Regions from separate parts of the Faecalibacillus sp. TM498 genome, predicted to be linked through region 1. Evidence: riboswitches for the same ligand, from Rfam matches in the RefSeq annotation. Region 1 holds a riboswitch; the other holds the start of a gene.

Evidence for each region. A riboswitch is a leader RNA that binds a small molecule or an ion and turns the genes downstream of it on or off. The one in region 1 is predicted to bind lysine.
Region 2: linked by a shared signal. The riboswitch ahead of LJD32_RS09645 (Na+/H+ antiporter NhaC family protein) and the one ahead of LJD32_RS01320 (ACT domain-containing protein) in region 1 are both predicted to bind lysine.

The regions. Positions count from the first base shown of each region.
Region 1 is NZ_JAJDKB010000002.1:48,803-56,636, forward strand. Features, by position in the region: gene rpe (ribulose-phosphate 3-epimerase) at 1-345, opposite strand, end outside; gene LJD32_RS01300 (LacI family DNA-binding transcriptional regulator) at 525-1,544, shown strand; gene lysA (diaminopimelate decarboxylase) at 1,745-3,043, opposite strand; gene dapB (4-hydroxy-tetrahydrodipicolinate reductase) at 3,055-3,798, opposite strand; gene dapA (4-hydroxy-tetrahydrodipicolinate synthase) at 3,800-4,693, opposite strand; gene LJD32_RS01320 (ACT domain-containing protein) at 4,696-5,172, opposite strand; lysine riboswitch at 5,260-5,433, opposite strand; gene LJD32_RS01325 (Spx/MgsR family RNA polymerase-binding regulatory protein) at 5,534-5,881, shown strand; gene LJD32_RS01330 (zinc dependent phospholipase C family protein) at 5,881-6,645, shown strand; gene LJD32_RS01335 (flavin reductase family protein) at 6,669-7,214, opposite strand; gene LJD32_RS01340 (Rpn family recombination-promoting nuclease/putative transposase) at 7,268-7,834, opposite strand, start outside.
Region 2 is NZ_JAJDKB010000029.1:19,828-27,661, forward strand. Features, by position in the region: gene LJD32_RS09640 (Pr6Pr family membrane protein) at 1-261, opposite strand, end outside; gene LJD32_RS09645 (Na+/H+ antiporter NhaC family protein) at 313-1,809, opposite strand; lysine riboswitch at 1,858-2,026, opposite strand; gene LJD32_RS09650 (M42 family metallopeptidase) at 2,133-3,149, shown strand; gene LJD32_RS09655 (pentapeptide repeat-containing protein) at 3,174-3,797, opposite strand; gene LJD32_RS09660 (GNAT family N-acetyltransferase) at 3,794-4,297, opposite strand; gene LJD32_RS09665 (Cof-type HAD-IIB family hydrolase) at 4,326-5,141, opposite strand; gene LJD32_RS09670 (HD domain-containing protein) at 5,272-5,763, opposite strand; gene LJD32_RS09675 (C-GCAxxG-C-C family protein) at 5,756-6,154, opposite strand; gene LJD32_RS09680 (helix-turn-helix domain-containing protein) at 6,199-6,807, opposite strand; gene LJD32_RS09685 (MATE family efflux transporter) at 6,886-7,834, opposite strand, start outside.

The sequences.
Region 1 (7,834 bases):
CACTGCAATCCCTGCTTTGGCTCCTGCATCCTTGATCATTTGTAATGTTCTACAAGCATGTGGATCTGTTTCTGGATGAATATAAATGATCTTTGCTCCTAATTGGGCAAACTTTTCTACATATTTTGCTGGTTCTTCAATCATGAGATGCACATCACATGGTTTTGTAGCTGTCTTACAGATATATTCAATATCTTGTAATCCCATCCCAAAGTTTGGTACAAAGCTTCCATCCATCACATCTAAGTGAAAGATATCGATTCCACCTTTTTCTAGATTTTCTATTTCTGTTTTAAGTGATGCAAAATCTGCACACATCATACTTGGACATAATAACTTTTCCATATAACCTCTCCTTTTACAGGTAAACGTTTTCCTATCTTTTTGTAATTTCATTATAAGAAGTTTGAGTAAACGTTTCCACACAAATATATGGCATATGTTGTGCCGTTATCTTAAATCCTTAATTTCATTGAATAATAGAGCATTTTCCTTTATAATTTTAATGTAAGGGAGGTTCTTTTATGGCCCAAAAAAGTATTTCAATTAAAGAAATTGCGAAAATGGCAAATGTTTCCGTAGCCACTGTTTCAAGGGTAATTAATAATAATGGCCGTTTTTCAAAAGAAACAAAAGAAAAAGTAGAAGCACTTATTAAAGAATATGGATATACAACAAATATTGCAGCAAAAAGTCTAAGAACATCAAAGTCTAAAACAATTGGTTTAATTGTTCCTAATATAGATAATGCATGGTTTTCTCAATTAGCTTTAGCAATTGAGAAACATTTTTTTGATAATAATTATTCTGTTTTTATTTGTAATACATCTCAAGATGAACAAAAAGAGATTGCTTATTTTAAATCTCTTGATGCAAAAATGGTAGATGGAATTATATGTATTTCTGGAATTGAAGAAATACCTACTCATTTTTTAAGCAGAGATATTCCTATTGTATGTATTGACCGTAAGCCTAAAGATCATAGTGAAGCTTATTATGTAGAATCTAATCACTATTCTGGTGGTTATCAAGCAACTGAAGAATTAATTAATCAAGGATGTAAGAATATTGTGATTTTATCAAGAAATAAATCATTGTCTGTAAACAGACAACGTCTTAAAGGATATCTAGATGCCTTAAAAGATCATCATCTTGAACCAAAAGAAGAATTACAAATACTTGTAGACGCTAATCAAGCAAACTACGAAGGAGCAAGACAAGCAATCGACAAACTGATTAAAAGTGGAATTCCTTTTGATGGGATTTTTGCGACAAATGACTGGAGAGCTTATGGTGCACTTGTAGCGTTACAAGAAAATAATATTAAAGTTCCTGAAGAAGTTAAATTGATTGGTTTTGATGATATCTTTATCGCTTCTACATCTCATCCATCACTTTCAACGATCAAACAAAATACACCAGCACTTGCGAAAACTGCTTGTGATTTATTGCTTAATTTGATGAATAATGAAAATACGGAAGAATTACAAAAAAGATATATATTACCTATCGAAGTTGTTCGTAGAGAATCAACAGCAAAATAAAGGTCTTTTTAGAAGATCTTTTTTTGTATAAATTCTTGTTAAATACCACCTTTCTAAAGCCTTTCGGTGGTCTTTCGCGGTCATCTCGGCATATTATAAAAATTATTTTATAATATGCCTTTGATTCTATCACCGTACACTTTATAGTCATAAAAACAAAAAACCCCTTGGTTATGAACCTTGGGGCTATTTATATATTTTTAATCTACATCATAAGCTACTAAATCATCAAAAGTTTGTCTACGAATAACTTCTTTAGAATGACCTTGGTATGTAAAGACAACAGCAGGTTTGGGTAATTGGTTGTAGTTAGAAGACATTGAATAATGATAGGCTCCTGTAGAGAACATTGCAAGAATATCACCTGGTTGAGGATCTTGTAACATAATATCTTTAATCAAAATATCTCCTGATTCACAGTTTTTACCAGCAACTGTTACTAAATGATCTGCTTCTTCTCCTGCTTTATTAGCAATAACAGCATCGTATTTAGCATTATATAATGATGAACGAATGTTATCTGTCATTCCACCATCGACACTAATATAATCTCTAATATCTCTAATATATTTATAAGAACCTACTGTATATAAAGTAATTCCAGCATTACCTACACAATAACGTCCTGGTTCTACTAAGACCATTGGTCTTTTCATATCTCTTTTATCGAAACCTTTATAGATGATATCCATGATTGTTGAAACAACATCATCAAATTCTAGTGGGTGATCACTTGCTGTATATTGGATACCAAAACCACCACCAGCATTTAATTTATTAATAACGATTCCAAAGATATCATAGATTTCATAAGCGATATCTACAAATTTATTCATTGCAAGTACATAAGCTTGAATTTCTTCAATTTGACTACCTACGTGACAATGAATTCCATCAAAGTTGATATGTGGTGCATCAATAACTTTTTTAATTGCTTTTAAGTATGTATTATCATGACTTGAAAAACCAAATTTTGTATCTTTGGCTCCAACACGGATATAATCATGTCCACCCGCATAAACACCTGGTGTGATTCTGACTAAACCATTGACCATGACATTTAATTTTGAAGCAATTTCTTCAACAAGTTCAATTTCATAGAAGTTATCAATAACAAAGTTTTCTACACCATTTTCTAATGCGTATTGAATTTCTGAAGGTAATTTATTATTTCCATGGAAATAGATTTTTTTAGGATCAAATCCTGCTTTTAAAGCAACAGAGATTTCTCCTGCACTAACACAATCAATTCCTACTCCATATTCCATAGCTAATTTATAGATTGCTTTACACGAAAATGATTTTGAAGCAAATAGTGGTAATGTATTTTCATATTTATCAATCATTTTTGTTTTTAGTGTATTAAATTGTTTTCTAATATGTCCTTCAGACATAACATAGAGTGGTGTTCCATATTGTTTTACTAAATCAGTCGCTTTGACATCATCTATGTATAAATCGTTTCCCTTAATTTGTGCAAATTCAGTTTGTAAAACCATTTCTTTTCTCCCTAATAAAGTGTTTTTAATGTAAATAAACCAGCTTCTTTATCTTGTAAAGCTTTAGCTGCAGCCAAAGCACCTTGAACAAAAACATCTTTTGATAAAGCTGTATGTTTAATTTCAATAATTTCATCTAATCCTGCAAACATAATTTCATGTTCACCAAAAATTGTTCCACCACGAAGGGCTTGAATACCAATTTCTTCTTTTTTTCTTTTTTCATGAAGTGAACTACGATCATAAACAGGTGTTGTTCCTTGAATTTCATCTTCCATTACTTCATATAAAAGTTTTGCTGTACCTGATGGGGCATCAATTTTTTGATTATGATGTTTTTCTAAGATTTCAATATCATAACCATTATCATAGAATTCTTTAGCAACTTGTCTTAAAATTTTTGTCACCATTTGAATTCCAAAGCTTGTATTATAAGATTGGAAGATAGCAATTTCTTTAGAAGCTTCTTCAATCTTATCTAATTGTTCCTTAGAAAAACCAGTTGTTGCGAAAACAACTTTTGTTTTATTCTTTTTAGCGTAAGCTAAAATATCATCAAGATTGTTTGGATGTGAAAAATCAATAATCACATCCGCACGATCTTGGACTTCTGTTAAATTACTATACATTGCTTCTGGTGCTTTTTCATCAAATTCATAAGAAACCACACCAATTAAATCAAACTCATCTTTTTCTCTTAATTGATGAGCAACTTTCTTACCCATCAAACCATATCCATATAATAATACTTTCATCCTAATACCCCAATTTTTCAAATTCATCCATTGCATCAAATAATGCTTTTTTATTTTCATCTGTTGTTGTAATTAATGGTAATCTTAAACATTCTCCACAAACACCCATTTTAGCAAGAGCTGCTTTAGGCATAATTGGGTTTACATCAATAAATAATAAACGTGAAATAGGATCTAAAGCATAAGCTAATGGTTGTGCTTCTTTAATATTTCCTTTTAAAATTAATTGTGTTAATTTTTCTACCGCTTCTGGATATAAGTTAGAAGTAACAGAAATAACTCCTTTTCCTCCAGCTGCCATAAATGGAAGGATATTATCATCACATCCTGAATATAAATCAAAGTCTAAATCAGCTGTTTTCACTAAGACTTCCATGGCATAAGCAATATTATCAGTGGCATCTTTCATTGCTTGAATATTTTTATGTTTAGCAAGTTCAACAACGGTATCAACTGAAATATTTAATCCTGTTCTTCCTGGTACATTGTATAAAATCATTGGAATATCAACAGCATCAGCAATTGTTGTATAATGTTGAATTAAACCTCTTTGACTTGTTTTATTGTAGTAAGGTGTTACAACAAGAATCGCATCTGCCCCTTTTTCTTTAGCATAACGTGCTTTCTTTAAAGCTGTTTGTGTATCATTTGAACCAGCTCCACAAATAACTTTAACCCCTGTTCCTTTCGCAAGTTCTAATGTTAGATCTAATAATTTAAATTCATCTTCAATTGTAATGGTTGCTGTTTCACCTGTTGTTCCATTTACAAGTAAAGCTTGTACACCACCATCAATCATTCTTTGAACTTGTTTTTTAAATCCTTCAAAATCAATGTCTCCGTTATCAAACATTGGTAATACAAGTGCAACTGCACTTCCTTCAAAAATTGTCATATTTATTTATCCTCCTCGATATGAAATCTTTCTTTTAATAATTGAATTGCTTGATCTAAATTCTTTTTATCAATAACTAAAGAAATTGTTCTTTTACTTGTCGTAATTTGATAAAAATGAATATTAGCTTGTCCTAAGACATCAAATACTTCAGCTGCTAAACCTGGTGTTGTTTCCACCAATTTTCCCCCAACAGCAACTTTAGCGTATTTTCTAATTTGATAAATTTGAATTTGTTTAAATTCATCTTTTAATTTCATGATTGCTTGATTTAGTTTTAATTGGAATTCTTGATCTAATGTAATTTCAATTTGAACAAAATCATCAACAGTAACTTGTGAAATCATGTCTACATTAATTTCTTCATCTTTTAATATAGAAAAGATTTTCGCAATCATTTTAGGATGTTTTGGTACATTTAATAACTTAAGTTGAATGATTTCTCTTTCACAACTTATAGCTTCAATAATATCGTTCATAATTTCCTCCCTATATTTTATTCATCCTCTTATAAAAAGTGACAAATAAAAAATTGCAATGAGTATCATTGCAACAAAAAATTCGTTATCAATGATAGCTCCCCATTACCTTTAGATAATGACAGTTGAATAGGTCTTCCCTAGACACCCAAGATTATACCTCATGCAATAGATACAATCTTTCGGCAAGTGCTCCTCCTTCATTACCTTGTTGCATCAAATAATAATAATCTCATAACATCTTGCGCCTCTATCTTTATTTGAATAGATTTTATCACATCTTTAAATAGTATACAATAATAAGCCTTATTATTTTTCATTTATCAGTAATTTTGATATGATGGAAACAGGAGGGATATTTATGTTATTTATTTGTTATCCAAAATGTTCTACATGTAAAAAAGCTAAAAAATTCTTAACGGATCATCAAATTGAGTTTGATGAAAGACATATCGTTGAAGAAAAACTAAATAAAGATGAATTAAAAGCACTTTATTTAAAGAGTGGTTTACCACTTAAAAGATTCTTTAATACATCAGGTAATCTTTATAAAGAAAAACATTTAAAAGATATTTTACCGACTTTAAGTGAAGAAGAACAATTAGAACTGCTTTCTACTAATGGAATGCTTGTTAAAAGACCTATACTTGAAACGAAAGACAAAGTTCTTGTTGGTTTTAAAGAAGAACAATATAAGGAACTTCTCTAATGCCTGCTGGATATACACATTATTGTTTTGGTAAAGATGTTTATAAACATCTTGATGATCAAAATATTAAAGATTTATTACTTAGAAATGAAAATTGTTTTTTAATTGGTCTTCATGGTCCAGATATTTTCTTTTATGAAAGATGGAATAAAATAGCAAGAAAGATGCATCAAGAAAAAGCCAATACTTTCTTTGAAAAGGCACAAGATATTATTCAAAGTGAAGCACAACTTGCTTATATTCTTGGTTTTATTTGTCATTATTTATTAGATAGTCAAATGCACCCTTATATTAAAAGGATGATTAAAAATACAAATATGGATCATTTTGAAATAGAATCCGATTACGATCGTCTTCTTTTAAAAAGAAATCATCAAGATCCATTACATAAAGAAATCTATGAACATATTCGCTTTAAAGAAAAAGAAATATGTACTATTCAATCCTTTTTCCCTGAACTATCTTATTTAGATATTAAAAAAGCTCTTAAAGGATTAAAAAGAATTGATCATTTATTAAAAGCCCCTAGCTTTTTAAAAAGGGGGCTTATTTATGGATGTTTCCATCTCACATTCAATTTTCATAAACTCCAAGGTTTAATTATTAACTACCATCATAATAAAGAAATGGAAAAATATAATGATATTCTTGATAAAATCTACCAACAAACCTTAAAAGAAGCTCTTATTTATCTTCCTTTATATATTCAAAACTATAAAAAACACGCTCCTTTACCAGAACGCTACTATCACAACTACAAATAGTGCATCAAACGATGCACTATTTTTTATAAATCAAAACCATCTTTGAAAGCTTTACCAACATTTTCTCCTAAAACACGATACGTATTATTGACCATATCAAAAGCAATAATTTCCATTTTATCTGCATCTATCTTACCATTTTCATCTAAATAATCTTCATCAATAGAAACATTCACAACATTTCCAATTAAGTTTCCATCTTCAAAAGATTCAACAGTACATTCTAAAGTAAGTGGATATTCTTCAATAATTGGTGCATCTACATATTTTGAAGGCGTTACATGAACACCACTTTTTTCAATCTTATCTTCTTTATTTCCAGAAACAACACCAAAATAATCAGAAATCTTTTCTGTTTTCTTTGTCGCAAAAGATAAAGTAAAAGCTTTCTTTAATTCTAAATTATCTGTTGTTTTATGTTTAGATAGTGATACATAAACTTGATTATAATCATAAACACCACCCCACGCAGCATTCATAACATTGGCCTTACCATCTTGATCATATGTTGCAAGCATTAAAACAGGTAAAGGCATAAATTGCATTTTATCTCCTAAATCTTTTCTCATATATATAATTCTCCTGATTCTTATATTATACCATAGATAAAATCCAAGCTTTATTAATCTCGACTTATAATTTCTTTAATTCTCTCTAAATCCTGATCATTGATTAATGCATCAAAAATTAGATTGTATTTTTCAAGTGTCAAATTTTCTAATATTTCATCATGTTCTTGGGGAAATTTACTTTTAAAAAGCGCAATAGTATTTTCTTTAGCTTTTAATAATTCTCCCTCAGCTTTTCCTTCTTCTAATGATTCTTTACGAATTCTTTGTTCTTCTTGGTAATGTTGAATTTTAACGAGTTGTCTTTTCTCTGCTGCTAAAACAAGTCCTTCATCTTCATTGAATTGTTCAAGTTTATCTTTCATGATTGTTACCACCTCATTATCTAAGGTCATTATATCATGGGTAAGTCCTTGATATAAGATGTAGATTAAGATTTCTGATTTACTAAAGCTTTTAATTCCTCTTTCTTTTTCAATAACTTTAATAAAAGGAAGTTGTACAAAGTAGCTTTCTATTAAATTAAACTTTCTTACATATCCATGTCTATTTCTAGGCATATAAGCATCTATCAATTCAAGATTGTCTTTATCAATATCATCAATAAAAAGAATAGTTAC
Region 2 (7,834 bases), on a different contig from region 1:
AAGTAACAACATATAAACAAAGAACGTTAATGTAATGGAAATCGTTGCCATAAATTTAATAAGGTACATCCCTTGTGGTATATATTTTGCTTTTTTTAGATCATAAATAATGAAAATCACTAACACAATATCTATAAAGATATTGGATAAATTCGTAAAATACGTAAAAAACATCCAATGATCTAATGATTGTAACATTCCATAAAGAGATGCGACTACTGCAATGATTTTCATTATTAAAGATATCTTACTCTTTTTCATTTTTATCACCCGCAACACTATACCACAATATACTTTGAGGTTCAAATGTTTTTATGAACTCTTTTTTTGATAAAGACGAATTACAAAAATAATGATACTTAATGAAACAAAAGCAACAAATAATGTTAATAATACATTTTGTGTAAATCCAGCAACAAGATATCCTATAAAACAAGCACTTGCGACAACTAAGGCATATGGAATTTGAGTGGTTACATGATAAAGATGATTACATTGCGCCCCTGTAGAAGCCATAATTGTCGTATCTGAAATAGGTGAAATATGATCACCACAAACGGCACCTGCAAGAATGGAAGCAATGGAAATCACCAACATTGTTGATCCTTTTGGAAATAAAGAAGTTGCCATCGGAATCAAAATACCAAAAGTTCCCCAAGATGTCCCTGTTGAAAAAGAAAGACCTGCCCCAACAATAAATAAACATGCTGGTAAAATAGCTGTTGAAATAGAAGCAGATTGTAACGTATTATAAACAAATGCCCCTGCTTGTAACTGATTAGAAACTAAATCTCCTAAAGACCATGCAAGAACCAAAATCAAAATAGACGGAACCATTGCTTTAAAACCTTCAGGAATACATTCTACAAATTCATTATAAGAAATAATTTTTCTTGGAATATATAAAATAAAGACAAAGATCAAAGTAACAAATGTACCATAAACAAGCCCTCTCGAAGCATCACATTGACTAAAAGCAGTAATTAAATCTTTTCCATCAAAGAATCCTCCAGTATAAATCATCCCAATAATACAACTCATAATTAAAACAATAACAGGTAAAATCAAATCTAGAACTTTCCCCTTTTGATTATAAGAAATTTCTTCATTTGTCTGATAAGAATCATCCCCAAAACAAACATCGCCATTTTGAGCAGCTAATTCATGTTTTTTCATCTTTCCAAGATGAAACTCACTGCCAATAACATAACAAACCATGACAATTGTTAAAAGAGCATAAAGATTAAAAGGAATTGTATTTAAAAACAATTGAAAACCATCCCCTGAGGTATAACCACTTACAGCTGCAGCCCATGATGAAATAGGTGCAATAATACAAACAGGTGCTGCTGTACTATCAATAATATAGGCAAGCATTGCTCTTGAAACTTTAAATTCATCTGTGATTTCACGCATAACACTTCCAACTGTTAAACAGTTAAAGTAATCATCAACAAAGATAACAACGCCTAAAATAAAAGTAGAAAACAAAGATTGTTTAGAAGATTTCATCTTCTTTTTAGCCCATTTTCCATAAGCTTGACTTCCTCCACTTTTAGTCATTAAAGTCACAATAATTCCTAACATTACTAAAAATATTAAAATTCCAATATTAGAAGGTTTACTTAAACAATTAACAACTGTATCAAACAATAAATTTAAACTTTCAACAAGATGAAAATTTGTTAGTAATAAAGTTCCTGAAACAATTCCAATGAGTAATGAAATATAAACTTCTTTTGTTTTTAAAGCAAAAATAATTGCGATTACAGGCGGTAATAAAGCCCATATTGTCTTTACATAATTCATTCTTTTCCTCCATAAAAAAAGTACCTTGAGAATATCAAAGTACTTTACATACAAGATAGCTCTCCACTAAAAAGTGACAAGAAATTATATATTTTATAATTTCCCAGATAAATAACATTTGGTGCTGTTATTTTCTTCGGCACGTTTCCCTTTCATTGTTGACTGTCACCAAACATTATCAACAATTACTCTTGATTCATGCACCTCTACCAATTCTTCTATTTTGTCTTTTCAAGAATAACAAAGTCCAACATACTTGTCAATCAAATTGTATGAAATCAAGTACAATTTATTATGATATAATACCTTTAGGAGGTAGTAAAATGAATGATTATATCATAAACTTTTTAAAAGAAATCATGGCAATTGATAGTCCTTCTGGATATACCAAAGAAGTCATTCACCATTGTCAAAAAGAAGCTGAGAATTTAGGATTTCATACGCATCAAACAAATAAAGGAAATCTAGAAATTTATGTTGAAGGTCAAGATGATTATACAGTAGGATTTTGTGGTCATGTGGATACTTTAGGATTAATGGTTAGAAGTATTAAAAGTGATGGCACATTAGCTTTTACAAATGTTGGTGGTCCAATTATTCCTACATTGGATGGTGAATATTGTCGTATTCATACAAGAAGTGGTAAATGTTATACAGGAACAATTCTTTCTAATTATCCTGCTGTTCATGTTTATAAAGATGCTAAAAGTGCACCGAGAGATTGTGAAAATATGCATGTAAGAATTGATGAAGTAGTTAAAAATAAAGAAGATGTACAAGCTTTAGGTATTCAAAATGGTGATTATATTGCTTATGATCCTAAAACTGAAATTACAGCATCTGGTTTTATTAAATCACGTTTTTTAGATGATAAAATGTCTGTCGCTATTTTATTTGGAATACTTAAGCATTTAGCAAATAATCATATTAAACCCAGACATAATCTCATTGTTATTATTTCTACTTATGAAGAAGTAGGACACGGAAGTAGTTATATTCATCCTAATATTGATGAATTGATTGCTGTAGATATGGGATGTATTGGTGAAGATTTAGCTTGTAGTGAATATGATGTCAGTATTTGTGCTAAAGATGGTAGTGGACCTTATGATTATGATTTAACTTCTAAACTCATTGAACTTGCAAGTACGCATCAGTTACAATACGCTATTGATATTTATCCTTATTACAGCAGTGATGTTTCAGCTGCTTTACGTGGTGGTCAAAATATTAAAGGCGCTTTAATTGGCCCAGGTGTAGCAGCTAGTCATGGTATGGAAAGAACACATCTTCAAGCTGTAGAAAATACTTTAAAATTATTACTTGCTTATATAGCATAAAAATGTTGCCAAATGACAACATTTTTATTTTACTTTAACACCAAGGATCCCTATTAAATCTACAGCTTGAAAATCATTAATAATCAATCCTTTTAAACTTGCCAGATCAAACATTGCCCCTTGTATTTGACATGTAGATAAATCTAATCCTTTATGATGTAATGAAGCAAGTTCACTTTGTATTAAATTTGTTTCATTAAATTGTATTTTTTTAAAGTTTGCATCATAAAATGATGCTTCTTGTAAATCACAATGATCAAACATAACATTGAACAATTGACTTGATGATAAATTACTATAACGTCCCTGACAATGATCAAATAAAACATCTTTTAAATTTGTTTCAATAAAAGAAATTCCTGTTAATTTACAGTTTTTAAATTGTACACGATTTAAATATTGATGATCAAAATTTTGATTTGATAGATCACATTTATCAAAAGTAACATCTATTAAATCAAGATGCTTTAATGAAACTTTAGTAAAATCAATATTTTCAAAAAGACAACCATCAAAAGTTAAATCTTGAATAATTGTTCTTTGTTGAATATTTTGATCAATATGAACATCTTGAAATTTCATTTTTTTTAAACATTCTTCAAAACTTGTTTTTTCTATATAGGATAGTTTAGGTGCAACTAACTTCATTTTTTCTCCTTCTTTAAGGAATCCCAAAAATTCCAAAATTCTTTTTTTTGAACAATTCCATTTCTACTTAAAATAACATAATCTTCTCCTTGCCAAGCATAAAAGACATCTGTTTCTTTAAAATCATTTTTTAAATAAAATTGTTTTCTTTTTATTCTTTGTTCTTTATTAGAAGTATCTTTAATTTTTTCAATATCTACAATAATCTTTTTAGAATCATATTGTTTTGCTAGATCATTAAGAATATAGCTTCCTATACCTTGATCACGATATTCTTTTTTTACAGCAAGATATAAAATATGCGCTATTTGACTTTGAATACATAAAATAGCAAAACCTACAAGTTGATTTTCTTGATAATAACCATAAATAGCGCCTAAATGTAATTCATCAAATAATCGAGTTAAATCCATTTGTTCATTTTTTGGAAATGCTTGTTGATAAAGGGTATACACTTCTTCTATTTCTGTGCTATGAAAAGCGATTTGTTTTTTTATCATTTTAAAAAACTCTTAATTTCTTAAGAGTTTAAATAAGTCCTTTTTCTTCTAATTGTTTTAAACAATAAGCAATTCCATTATCGTTGTTAGATAAAGTAATGTAGTTTGCTCTTTCTTTTACTTCATCTACAGCATTTTCCATAGCAACACCATATCCGCAATATTCAATTAATGATAAATCATTATAACCATCACCAAAAGCAATTGTTTCTTCTTGTTTAATTCCTAATTTCTTACATAAAACATCTAAAGAAGCAGCTTTATCAATTCCATTTGCCATACATTCAATAAAATAAGGATCACTTCTATAAATAGACATCTTTCCTTCATATGGAGCTTTGAATTCATCTAAAATTTGAGCCACATATGCAGGTTCTCCAGTAATCAATACTTTATTGACATCAAAGTTCACTTCTTTTTTAAAATCTTGAACATGTTTAATATTCATTTTTGTTGTGAAACTTTCTAATTGAATCCAATGATCTCCAATATCTTCTGTAATGATTTCAGTAGCGTTATATGTAAGTGGTGATAAACCAAATACTTTGGCACGATCATACATTTCATGAGCAACTTTACTTGATAATGTTTGTTCATAAACAACTTCATTTGTTTTATAATCTAAAACTCTTGCTCCATTGAAAGATAATAAATATCCTCCTACTTGATCTAAAGTTAATTCTTTTGCTTCTTTAAAGATACCAGCTGTTGGTCTTCCAGAAGCTAAAACAATAATAACACCTTTTTGTGCTAATTTAATAAGTTCTTGCTTTGTTTCTTCTAAAATATTTTTATTTTTATCTGTTAATGTTCCATCTAAATCTAATGCTATTAATTTATACATTTTTCTACCTACCTTTGCGACTATTATAACAAAGCCTTTATAAAAAACAAAATTATTTCTTAAAAAGAAAAAACAATGTTTTCACATTGCTTTTTCACGCCCCTGCCAAGGACTTTCATTATAACATATTTTATAATTCAAAAATATGATTTAATAGTTCTATTCCTGTTTTTGTTTTAAAAACATTCTTTTTCATTTTTTCGATAGCTTCTTTAGTTAAATTCGATTCATCACCATTTACTAAAAAGTCAGCTTCTAATAAAATTTGATAATCTAAACCATCTACATCTTTATACGTATGATGATGTCCTACTAAATAAGCCACACGTTCAATAAAAGCTTCATCTAAAGAATAATTTTTTAAGAAATCTTTTACTAAAACTGGTCCTTCTTGTTCTTGTAAATATCCTGCAGAATTTCCATATTTTTCACGACACATTGGACAAGCTATATCATGAACAATAGCAGCTACTTCGAGTATTTCTTGTTCTCTTTTTTCTAAATGCTCTAATTTTCCAATAATACGTGCATATTGATGCACTTTTAAAAAATGGGCAACATCATGTTTGATTTTATTTCCTTGAGTATATAAAATCATGCCTTGTTCAATTTCTTCAATCATTTTCTTTCTCCATTTGATCAATAAGTTCGATTACTTCTTGAATCATCCCATCACAATGAGGTTTCTTTTGTCCACCATTCTTTGCATTTTCTTTAAGTAAATCTGCACAATTAATAAGTCCATGATGATTATTAGAAATTGTTTTGATAAATTGGTTCACTTTTGCTGGTGAATCAATTCCTTTTGCTCCTAAAATCATTAAACCACTGGTAATAGCACCACAGACGCTCCCACATTTCATACCACCACCAAAGTTACATCCCAAATGATTAGCAAGTTCTTTATTGATTCCTAAATCATCGGCATAAACTTCCATAATTGTTTGTGCACAATTATGAACCATGGGTGTAGCATTTCTTAATTCTTTTGCTTTTTCTATATGTTTATTCATCTTTCAAATTCCTTTTCTTTTTATATCTTTATTATAACGAATTTTTATTTTGAATAAATCTTTTTTTGCCAACTTCTTTTTTGACAATGTGGACATTTCATATATCTTGTTCTTCCATAATGCATTGCAAAATAAACTTGTTGATAGCTTGGAATATATTTATGATGACACTTTTGACATTCATAATAGCCTTCTTCTGTTTCTATTTTTAAAGCAATTGATACACCAATAATCAAAAAGATAAAGCTTAAGATAAACAAGATGACTTTTAATACACTGTTTTCAACAAAATAAACAGACATAAAAATTAAAATCAAAAAGATACTCGTTGAACCAATGCCAATAACATTTTCATAAAAGAACATTTTCTTTGTTTGTTTTACTTCTTGATTGGCCATCATTAATAAATTATCTTCTGCTTTTTGTTGATAATTTCTTTCTTCGATAAATTCTCCCGTTAACAGCTCATTGACTGAAATATCTAATATTTGACAGAGTTCTAACATATACATAGGATCTGGTAGACCCTTTCCTCTTTCCCATTTAGAAATTGTCCGATCACTAATTCCTAAATAGCTTGCAAGCTTAGCTTGTGTAAGCTTTTTATCTTTTCTTCTTTGAGCAATAAAACTTCCTATTTTTTCTTGATTCATAACTTTCACCTCACTTGCATTTTATGTATATTCATACAAAATGTAAACAAACGCATCGTAGAGATAAGAAAAGCAGCCTTAATTGGCTGCTTGATGATGATAAACTTTTGGGCGTACATGAATGAAATAAACAAGTGCTAGTGCTAATACAGTAACAAACCAACTAATTGGATAAATGATTAATAAATGATCGTATGAGGCAATTGATGGATAAATTGTATATAAGTAAGCAAGTCTTACTCCACAAATTCCCGCAACACAAATACCTGCTGGAACACTTGAATAACCAACACCTCTCATTACACTTGAGAAAACTTCAATTGACATGTTAAGGAATTGGAATGGTAAAATAATTTTCATTCTTGTATAAGCTAAACTAGCTACTGAAACATCTGATGTAAAGAAACTAATAAAGAAATGATCAAAGATTACAAATATCATACAAGCAACCATTGTTGTTGCTCCCCCTAATAAGAAAGATTGAAGTGTAATCTTTTTACAACGGTCATATTTTTTAGCACTATAATTTTGTCCAATAAATGTAACCGCAGCTTGAGCAAATGAACTTAATATATAATAAGCAAAATATTCATAGTTTAAAGCTGCTGAACTGGCTGCAATAGCATCTGATCCTAAAGCATTTAATGATGATTGAATGCAAACATTTGAAATAGAGAAAACCATACCTTGTAAACCAGCTGGAACCCCAATTTTCGCAATTCTTTTTAAAATTCTTCCATTAATTTTTAATTCTTTTAAATCAATTCTTAAAGCATCTGTTTCATGTATTAACCAATAAAGTAACATCATAGAACTAAAGATATTAGAAACAACAGTTCCAATAGCTACTCCTTCTACAGACATATGTAAAACAACAACAAAGAATAAATTTAAAATAACGTTAATGACTCCACCAATAAATAATGCAATAAGTGGTCTTTGAGTATCTCCTTTACTTCTTAAAACAGCTGCAGCAAAGTTATAGAGCATGACAAAAGGAACCCCAATAAAATAAATTTTTAAATAT